Regions from separate parts of the Streptomyces sp. NPDC005263 genome, predicted to be linked through region 2. Evidence: riboswitches for the same ligand, from Rfam matches in the RefSeq annotation. Region 2 holds a riboswitch; the other holds the start of a gene.
The links. Region 2 has a riboswitch for thiamine pyrophosphate ahead of ACFYRY_RS19095 (thiamine ABC transporter substrate binding subunit). Riboswitches for the same ligand answer to the same signal wherever they lie in the genome.
Positions count from the first base shown of each region.

Region 1: another riboswitch for thiamine pyrophosphate. It lies ahead of thiO (glycine oxidase ThiO); the one in region 2 lies ahead of ACFYRY_RS19095 (thiamine ABC transporter substrate binding subunit).

Region 1 is NZ_JBIAKJ010000002.1:1,163,827-1,168,466, reverse strand. It holds gene metF (methylenetetrahydrofolate reductase [NAD(P)H]) at 1-368, opposite strand, end outside; gene thiE (thiamine phosphate synthase) at 495-1,148, opposite strand; gene ACFYRY_RS12495 (Rv2175c family DNA-binding protein) at 1,266-1,637, opposite strand; gene ACFYRY_RS12490 (NAD(P)/FAD-dependent oxidoreductase) at 1,751-2,992, opposite strand; gene ACFYRY_RS12485 (hypothetical protein) at 3,025-3,396, opposite strand; TPP riboswitch at 3,449-3,561, shown strand; gene thiO (glycine oxidase ThiO) at 3,558-4,640, shown strand, end outside.
Region 2 is NZ_JBIAKJ010000004.1:124,439-129,078, reverse strand. It holds gene ACFYRY_RS19110 (CU044_5270 family protein) at 1-410, shown strand, start outside; partial or broken gene ACFYRY_RS19105 (winged helix DNA-binding domain-containing protein) at 515-1,634, opposite strand; gene rlmN (23S rRNA (adenine(2503)-C(2))-methyltransferase RlmN) at 1,818-2,924, shown strand; TPP riboswitch at 2,949-3,054, shown strand; gene ACFYRY_RS19095 (thiamine ABC transporter substrate binding subunit) at 3,167-4,255, shown strand; gene ACFYRY_RS19090 (ABC transporter permease) at 4,231-4,640, shown strand, end outside.

The sequences.
Region 1 (4,640 bases), on a different contig from region 2:
GGATCGCCGCGCAGGGCCAGCATGTTGCGGATGCCGGCGTCCGCGTACTGCCCGATGATGTTGCGCAGATCGGCCACCGAGTGGTCGACCGCGGTGAGGTGGGCGATCGGGGTGAGTGTGGTGTCGGAGACGATCGCCTCGGTCGCCTTGACCGTGCCCGCGCGGGTGGAGCCGCCCGCTCCATAGGTCACGGAGACGAAGTCGGGTGCCACGGCCTCCACCCGGCGCAGCGCGTTCCAGAGGTTCCGCTCGCCCTTCGGGGTCTTCGGGGCGTAGAACTCGAACGAGTACGTCGTCTTGCCGGTCGCGAGCATGTCACGCACGGTGCGTGCGTGGTCCGACCTGGTGGATGCGGTACCGAGGGCCATACCCGCAGGTTAGTCAGGGTGCGGCGGTCCCCCAACCGGATCATGGATTTTTGACCGATTTGTCTATTTACTGTCCACCCATTGGACGGACAGATAGGACAAGCTGATCGGATGGTCGCCGGGGCCTCACGAGGCCTGGCGCAGTCGCTTCGCGAACTCGGCGGCGGCCGCTCCCGGGTCGTCCGCCTCCGTGATCGCCCGGACGACCACGACTCTGCGGGCGCCCGCCTCCAGCACCTCGTCGAGGTTGCCGAGGTCGACGCCGCCGATGGCGAACCAGGGCCGCTCGGTGCCGACGGAGGCGGTGTACCGGACCAGGTCGAGACCGGGGGCATGGCGGCCGGGCTTGGTGGGGGTCGGCCAGCACGGGCCGGTGCAGAAGTAGTCCACGCCCTCCTGGACGGCGGCCGCGGCGGCCTCCGGCCCGGCGTGCGTGGAGCGGCCGATGAGGACGTCGTCGCCGAGGATCGCGCGGGCGGCGGGGACCGGAAGGTCGCCCTGGCCGAGGTGCAGGACGTCGGCGCCCGCGGCGTGGGCGACGTCCGCCCGGTCGTTGACCGCGAGGAGCCTGCCGTGCCGGGCGCAGGCGTCGGCGAACACCTTCAGGTGCTCCAGCTCCTGAGCCGCCTCCATGCCCTTGTCCCGCAACTGCACGATGTCGACCCCGCCGGCCAGGGCGGCGTCCAGGAACTCCGCGAGATCACCCTGTCGCTCACGGGCGTCCGTGCAGAGGTACAGCCGGGCGTCGGCGAGCCGGGCGCGGGCGGTGCTGTCGGGCATGCGGAGATCCCCCCGGTGGTGGATGGCGTACGGGCCACGGCCGCGGTCGGCCACGACCGTGGCTGTCTCGAGCCACGGCCCGTACGCCGGCGATGTTCAGATCGGCAGCGTGCTGGGTCAGACGGCGAGCGCCTGGGCGCGGCGCTTCACCTCCGTGCCGCGATTCTCGCTCAGCGCCTCGGCGGGGGTTCCGGGCAGGCTCGGGTCGGGCGTGAAGAGCCACTCGAGCATCTCTTCGTCGGTGAAGCCGTCGTCCCGCAGGAGCGTCAGGGTGCCGGTGAGGCCCTTGACGACCTTCTGCTCGGCCCCGTCGATGAAGGCGGCGGGGACGTGCAGCGCGCGGTTCTCACCACGGCGTACGGCGATGAGCTGGCCCTCCTTGACCAGCTGCCGCACACGCGTCACCTCGACATCGAGCATCTCTGCGATGTCGGGGAGGGTGAGCCAGGCGGGGACGAGAACATCGATCTTTGCGTCAATCTCGGTCACGGGACAAGCGTGCCATCTCGCACTGACAGTCGGAAGTCAGAAGCGCCGGACCTGCGGTTTTCTCCTGGGAGAGAACGGGGGATCCGGGCCGGGCCGAGACCCGCGGTTCCCTCCTACGCCGTGGCCGCCTTCAGGGGCCTGGCCGAGTCGGCCAGCAGCGCCGGATCCATGAGCACCCCCGCCTCGATCAGCCGCCGTCCCTGCGCCAGGTCCCGGGGGCGCCCCACCGCCAGCAGGGCGACCAGGCGGTTCTCCCGCAGCCAGCACACCGACCAGGCGGGGCCGGACGGGTCGCCGCGCCACAGGGTGGTGTCCGCGGACGCGTGGTGGCCCGCGTACTGCACGAAGCGCCCGAACTGCTCGGACCAGAAGTACGGGATGGGGTCGTAGACCGCCGGGGGCTCGTCGGTGGCCTCGCCGACGATGTTCGCGGCCACCGTGCGCGGCCCCTGCAGGGCGTTGTCCCAGTGGTGGACCAGCAGGCGCTCGCCGTACCTCCCCGAGGGGAAGGAGGCGCAGTCGCCGACCGCGTAGACGTCCGGTTCGGAGGTACGCAGGCGCTCGTCGGCGACGACCTCGCGGTGGGCGCCGAGGGTGATGCCGGAGCCGGCCAGCCAGGCCGTGGCCGGGCGGGCGCCGATGCCGACGACCACGGCGCCGGCGGGCAGCCGCGAGCCGTCGTCCAGGAGCACCACCCCGGGCTCGACACCCGCCACCCGCGCCTGGGTGCGCAGAACGGCACCCGCGTCGGCGTACCAGGAGGCCATCGGGGCGGCCACCTCGGCGGGCAGCGCGCCGGCCAGCGGACGGTCCGCGGCCTCGACGACCGTCACCGCGCAGCCGGCCTCGCGGGCGGCCGTGGCGAACTCGGCGCCGATCCAGCCCGCGCCGACGACCACGATGTCGTCCTGCCGGGCCAGCACCGGGCGCAACCGCTCGGCGTCGTCCAGGGTGCGCAGCAGATGGACCGAGGGCACGCCCTCGGCGCCCGGCAGCCGGATGGGTTCGGCGCCGGTCGCGAGGACCAGGACGTCGTACGGCACCGGCCCCTCGGCGGTGTCCAGCCGGTGCTCGCCGGGGCGCACGCCCATCACCTCGAGCCCGAGCCGCAGTTCGATGCCGAGGGCGTCGAAGTCGACGTCGAAGGCCGCGCCCTCGGCCTTGCCGAGCAGCACGGCCTTGGACAGCGGCGGACGGTCGTACGGCTGATGGGGCTCCGCGCCGATCAGGGTCACCGTGCCGGTGAAACCCTGTTCCCGCAAGGCGACCGCGGTCTGCACCCCGGCCATGCCCGCGCCCACCACGACGACACGCCGGTTCGTGGAGATTCCCTGTTCCTGCGTCTGCTCGCTCACGTGATCACCTTAGACAACTGACGAACAGTCAGTCAGGCGGTCTGCTCAGTGAGCTGCTCCACAACGCTCGTTCCGCTACCGGTCTGCGACTCCCACTCCCAGCTCTCCTCCAGCCGCACGCGACCGTCGGACAGCTCGACGACCACCGACACACAGTGCCCCGAGGACGTCGTCCCGTCCTGCTTGAGCTGCACGTACCGGAAGTCCAGCCGGTCGCCCTCCCGCGTCCCCACCAGGTACCCGCGGACGACGTCCCCACCCGCGTACTCGGCCCAGATCTCGCCGTCCTTCTCGTGGTACGTGAACCGGGTGCGGGTGCCCACCTGACCTGGGGCCTGGTCGGCGACGGGGGCCAGGACGAGTCCGTCGAGAGATCTTGAGGGCGGGGCGGGCGGGCGTGGCACGGGCGGAGGCTCCCTTACTGAGAGGGACGGCGTCGGGCTAGGGTGGCCAACGTAAAGCACTCGCGGGAGCCCGGACGCACCGGGCTGAGAGGGAGGCTGGCGGCCTCCGACCGTACGAACCTGATCCGGGTCATGCCGGCGAAGGGAGGAGCTGGACACCCATGTCGCGTACGCCAGATGCATCGGCCACCTCGGACGTCCTGGTCGTCGGGGGCGGCATCATCGGCCTGGTCACCGCGTGGCGAGCCGCGCAGCGCGGGTTCGCCACGGCCGTGGTGGACCCCGAACCGGGCGGCGGCGCCGCCCGGGTGGCGGCCGGGATGCTGGCCGCCGTCACCGAACTGCACTACGGCGAGCAGACCCTGCTCGGCCTGAACCTGGAGTCGGCCCGCCGCTATCCGGACTTCGCCGCCGAGCTCACCGACCTCACCGGCCGCGACCTCGGCTACCGCCGCAGCGGCACGCTCGCCGTCGCGCTGGACGCCGACGACCGCGCCCATCTGCGCGAACTGCACGCCCTGCAACGGCAGTCGGGGCTGGACTCCGAGTGGCTGTCGGGGCGCGAGTGCCGCCGCCTGGAGCCGATGCTCGCGCCGGGCGTGCGCGGCGGGCTGCGCGTCGACGGCGACCACCAGATCGATCCGCGACGGCTGGCCGACGCCCTGGTGACCGCGTGCGAGCGGGCCGGGGTCGCCTTCCACCGCACCTGGGCCGAACGGCTGTCGGTGGCAGGGGAGCGGGCGAGAGGTGTCGTCACGCGTGAGGGCGTGACGCTGGGCGCCGGACAGGTGGTGCTGGCGGCCGGCAGCCTCAGCGGGCGCCTCGCGGGGGTCCCCCCGGACGTCCTGCCGCCCGTGCGGCCGGTGAAGGGGCAGGTGCTGCGGCTGACGATGCCCGAGCGGTACGCGCCGTTCCTGAGCCGGACGGTGCGGGCCGTGGTGCGCGGCAGCCAGGTCTACCTGGTGCCGAGAAGCAACGGCGAGCTGGTCGTCGGCGCCACCAGCGAGGAACTGGGCTGGGACACCACGGTGACCGCGGGCGGCGTGTACGAGCTGCTGCGGGACGCCCACGAGCTGGTCCCCGGGATCACCGAGCTGCCGCTCACGGAGACCCGGGCCGGTCTGCGTCCCGGGTCCCCCGACAACGCTCCGCTGCTCGGCCCAACCGGTCTGGACGGGCTGCTGCTGGCCACCGGGCACTACCGCAACGGCGTGCTGCTCACCCCGGTCACCGGCGACGTCCTG
Region 2 (4,640 bases):
CGGCCAAGCTTCCGATCGCGCTGCGTGACGGGGGCGGGCGGGCGAACTACGACCGGCCGATGAGGGCAAACGAGTGGCCGCAGGTCCAGTTCCTCCTCTCAGGCCTGCTCCGCAACCCCGTCCTGCCCAAGGGGCTGCGCCCCGCGACGTTCGAGGCTCTCGCCACCGTCCCCGGGGTCAAGGTGCTGCCGGGCCACACGGACGCGGGCGGCCGCCCGGGCATCGGCATCCAGTACGTGGGCCCCGCCGGCACTCCGTGGGCGGACGGTGGACGGGTGCTGGTCTTCGACGCGAAGACGTACCAGTACCTGGGCGCGCGTGACCAGCGCAAAGCAGGGGCGGTGACCTACGAGCAGTGGTCCTACGTGGCCGCCCACGGCGTGGTGGACCGTGTGATGCAACGCCCCTGAACGGCCGTTCCCTCGGAAACCCGCCAGACGGCTCGGCGCCCCGGCAACCTCACCGGGGCGCCGAGCGGTCGCAACAACCCCGCAGCGACCAGGCACGACCCAGGTCAGCCCTTGACGATCGTCCGCTCGACGTCGGGAAATCCCTTGTCCCACCAGTGCCCGTAGCGCCGGTAGACGGCTGGATCGCGGTCGGCGAGCAGCACTGACAGCTTTTCCGCCTCCTCGGTCAGACCGCGCCACGCAGCCTTGCCGAGCTTGTGGAAGGCGGTCAGTTCCAATCCGTCGTCGGCTGCGCGCCACACTCCGACGACCTGTCCGTCGACGAGCAGGCAGGGAAGCACATCTCCGTTACGCCGTACGACCAGGGGACGGTACTCCGGGGGCATGAGCCGCCCGGGGACGGCGTGAGCCAGCAGCGTGCTGTCCCACATCGGCAGCAACCTCGGCGGGCACGGCAGCGTCTGCCAGGTCGAACAGAGCGGAGCGGCCCGGGCCTGGAACCCGGACCACCTGGTCGCCGAGTCCATGCAGGGCTTCGGTTATCGCGGTGCGTGTCAACAGGGTGAACCGGGCGAAGTCCTGGGCTGACGCGGGCCCGAACGCGTGCAGGTATCCGAGCAGCAGGTGCTGGACCCCGGCTGCGGCTTCCCGCGGCGCGGCCGAAGGGGCCGCTGGGGAGGCGTGGTAGGTGTTCGGTTGTGTGAACGACCACGGGCCGCCGCTCGGGGAATGATGCACGGGCGCGAACGTGCGCAGCGCCCACCACAAGCGGTGTGCGTGCTCGCCGTGCCTCCCCGTGACCTCGTCCTCCACCTGGGCGCCGGTGCGGGGCCGCTCCAGGAACCCGGCGAGCTCCGGGAGCAGCGCGTCGGCGTCGTCGGGGGTCAGCCCTGTCGCGGTGAAACGGCGGTCGTACAACCGCGACGCCCGCAGAGTGCTCAGCATGGCAGCGCGGTACGGCTCGTAGTCCTCGGCATGGACGACGTGCAGTGTGATCCGCATGAGGGTTGCCTTGACGATCCGGCCGTCTGTGAACGCCGCGTCGAGATCCTCGGGAGCGAAGTCCTGCACCCGGTTCCATAGCGCGAGGTACGGCGACGCTGGTGCCTGCGCCTGCAGAGCACAGACCCGGCGAATCGCCTCCGCCACATCGAGGCGTTGGCGTTCGAGCAGGAGCTGACGGTCCAGGGTGGCCAAGGTGAGCTGTCGCGCAGTGAGGCTCATCGCAGGATGATGCCACTTTCGGCTTCCGCACAAGGGCATCCGGGCCATGATCACTCGCCAAAGCAGCTCCAGCCCAAAGCCGCTCCGCCGACCTTCAGGTGAGCGAAAGCCCCCCACGGGGTGACCACCCCCACCCCTCTCCGGCCTGGGCTGCCCGAGATGATCTGCGACACTGGGAGGGTTATGCCTGCACCCGGAGAACTCACTTTCGTCGCCCCCCGCGGAGCCAAGAAGCCGCCGCGGCATCTCGCTGACCTCACGCCCGCCGAGCGTAAAGACGTGGTGGTCGCTGTGGGGGAGAAGCCGTTTCGTGCCAAGCAGCTGTCGCAGCACTACTTCGCGCGGTACGCGCACGACCCGCAGGAGTGGACGGACATCCCGGCCGGGTCCCGCGGGCGGCTGCAGGAGGCGCTGCTTCCGGAGTTGATGTCGGTCGTGCGGCATCTGTCGACCGACCAGGACACCACCCGCAAGACGCTGTGGCGGCTGTTCGACGGGACGCTCGTCGAGTCGGTGCTGATGCGCTACCCGGACCGGGTGACCATGTGCATCAGCTCGCAGGCGGGGTGCGGGATGAACTGCCCGTTCTGCGCGACCGGGCAGGCGGGGCTGGACCGGAACCTGTCCACCGCCGAGATCGTGCACCAGATCGTGGACGGCATGCGGGCGCTCAGGGACGGCGAGATCCCCGGGGGCCCGGCCCGGCTGAGCAACATCGTGTTCATGGGCATGGGTGAGCCGCTCGCCAACTACAACCGGGTCGTCGGTGCCATCCGGCGGCTCACCGACCCCGAGCCGGACGGGCTCGGGCTGTCGCAGCGGGGGATCACCGTCTCGACGGTCGGACTGGTGCCGGCGATCAACCGTTTCACCGACGAGGGCTTCAAGTGCCGTCTCGCCATCTCGCTGCACGCCCCCGACGACGAACTGCGCGACACCCTCGTCCCCGTGAACACACGGTGGAAGGTGCGTGAGGTGCTGGACGCCGGCTTCGCGTACACGGAGCGGTCCGGGCGCCGGTTGTCCATCGAGTACGCGCTGATCCGGGACATCAACGACCAGGCGTGGCGGGGCGACCGGCTCGGGCGGCTGCTCAGGGGCAAGCCCGTGCACGTCAACCTCATTCCGCTGAACCCGACGCCCGGGTCGAAGTGGACCGCCTCCCGCCCCGAGGACGAGAAGGCGTTCGTCGAGGCCATCGCCGCCCATGGTGTGCCGGTCACCGTGCGGGACACCCGTGGGCAGGAGATCGACGGGGCGTGTGGTCAGCTCGCCGCGACCGAGCGGTAGTGTGGCGATCGTAGGTACATCTTCATATTCCGACAGGGGAGCGCCACAGCGCTGAGAGTGCGGCACCGGCCGCAGACCCTCTGAACCTCGCCCAGGTCATTCTGGGTAGGAAGTTCGGTCACTACTCGAGCTGTTGCGCCCTGCCCGGGAATCCTCGGTCCGACCGAGGTCCCGGGCAGGGCCGCGTCTCTTCCTGGTAACCCAGGAGGAATCCAGTGAGCATCACCCAGAAGGCCACCGTCATGGTCGTCGGACTCGGTCTCGTCACGCTGTCCGCGTGCGGGTCGGGGTCGTCCGACGGCGGGGGCGGCGGCGACTCCAAGACCGTGACCCTCGTCAGCCACGATTCATGGGCCGTGTCGAAGAACGTCCTCGCGGACTTCGAGAAGCGCTCCGGCTACAAGGTCAGGGTCCTCAAGGACGGCGACGCCGGCCAGGCCGTCAACAAGGCGATCCTGACCAAGGACAACCCGCAGGGCGACGTCTTCTTCGGCGTCGACAACACCCTGTTGTCCCGGGCGCTCGACAACGGCCTCTTCCAGTCGTACGAGGCGAAGGGTTCCGACCTGATCCAGCCCCAGTACCGGGCCGACCAGGACAAGCACCGGGTCACCCCCATCGACACCGGCGACATCTGCGTCAACTACGACAAGGCGTACTTCAGCAAGCACAAGCTGGCCCCGCCGACCTCGTTCGACGACCTGACCAAGCCGGCGTACAAGAACCTCCTCGTCACCGAGAACGCCTCCACCTCCTCCCCGGGGCTGGCCTTCCTCCTCGGGTCCGCGGCGAAGTACGGCGATGGGGGCACCTCCCGCTCGAGCGAAGCCGAGAGTGGGGGATGGCCGGGCTACTGGAAGAAGCTCAAGGCCAACGGCGTGAAGGTGGTCGACGGCTGGGAGCAGGCCTACAACGAGGAGTTCTCCGGTTCCGCCGGCGGCAAGAAGGCCAAGGCCGACCGGCCCCTGGTCGTCTCCTACGCGTCCTCGCCGCCCGCCGAGGTGATCTACGCCGACCCGAAGCCGAAGACCGCGCCCACGGGCGTCGCCTCCGGCACCTGCTTCCGCCAGGTCGAGTACGCGGGCCTGCTGAGCAACGCGTCGAACACCAAGGGCGGCAAGGCGTTCCTCGACTTCCTGCTCACCAAGGAGTTCCAGGACGACATGCCGCTGAACATGTTCGTCTACCCGGTGCGCGAGGGCGCCCAGGTGCCGCCCGAGTTCACCGAGTACGGGCCGCAGGCCAAGGATCCCGAGACCATGGACCCGGCCCGGATCGCCGACAACCGTGACCAGTGGGTCAAGTCGTGGACCTCGCTCGTACTGAAGTGACCCGGCGTTCCAAGGGGAACGCGGCGCGGCTCGGGCCCATCGCCGTGCCCGTCGCGTTCTTCGCGGTGTTCTTCGCGTATCCGGTGGCCGCGATCGTCGCGCGGGGTCTGAAGGTCGACGGGGTGTGGCGGCTGGGGCGGATCGCCGACGTGCTCGGGCAGTCCGACATCCGGCACGTGCTGTGGTTCACCACCTGGCAGGCGCTCGCCTCCACCGCGCTCACCCTGCTGGTGGCGCTGCCCGGCGCGTATGTCTTCGCCCGCTTCGACTTCCCCGGCAAGCAGGTCCTGCGGGCGGTCGTGACGGTCCCCTTCGTGCTGCCGACGGTCGTGGTCGGTACGGCGTTCCTGGCGCTGGTGGGGCGCGGCGGGCTGCTGGACGAGCT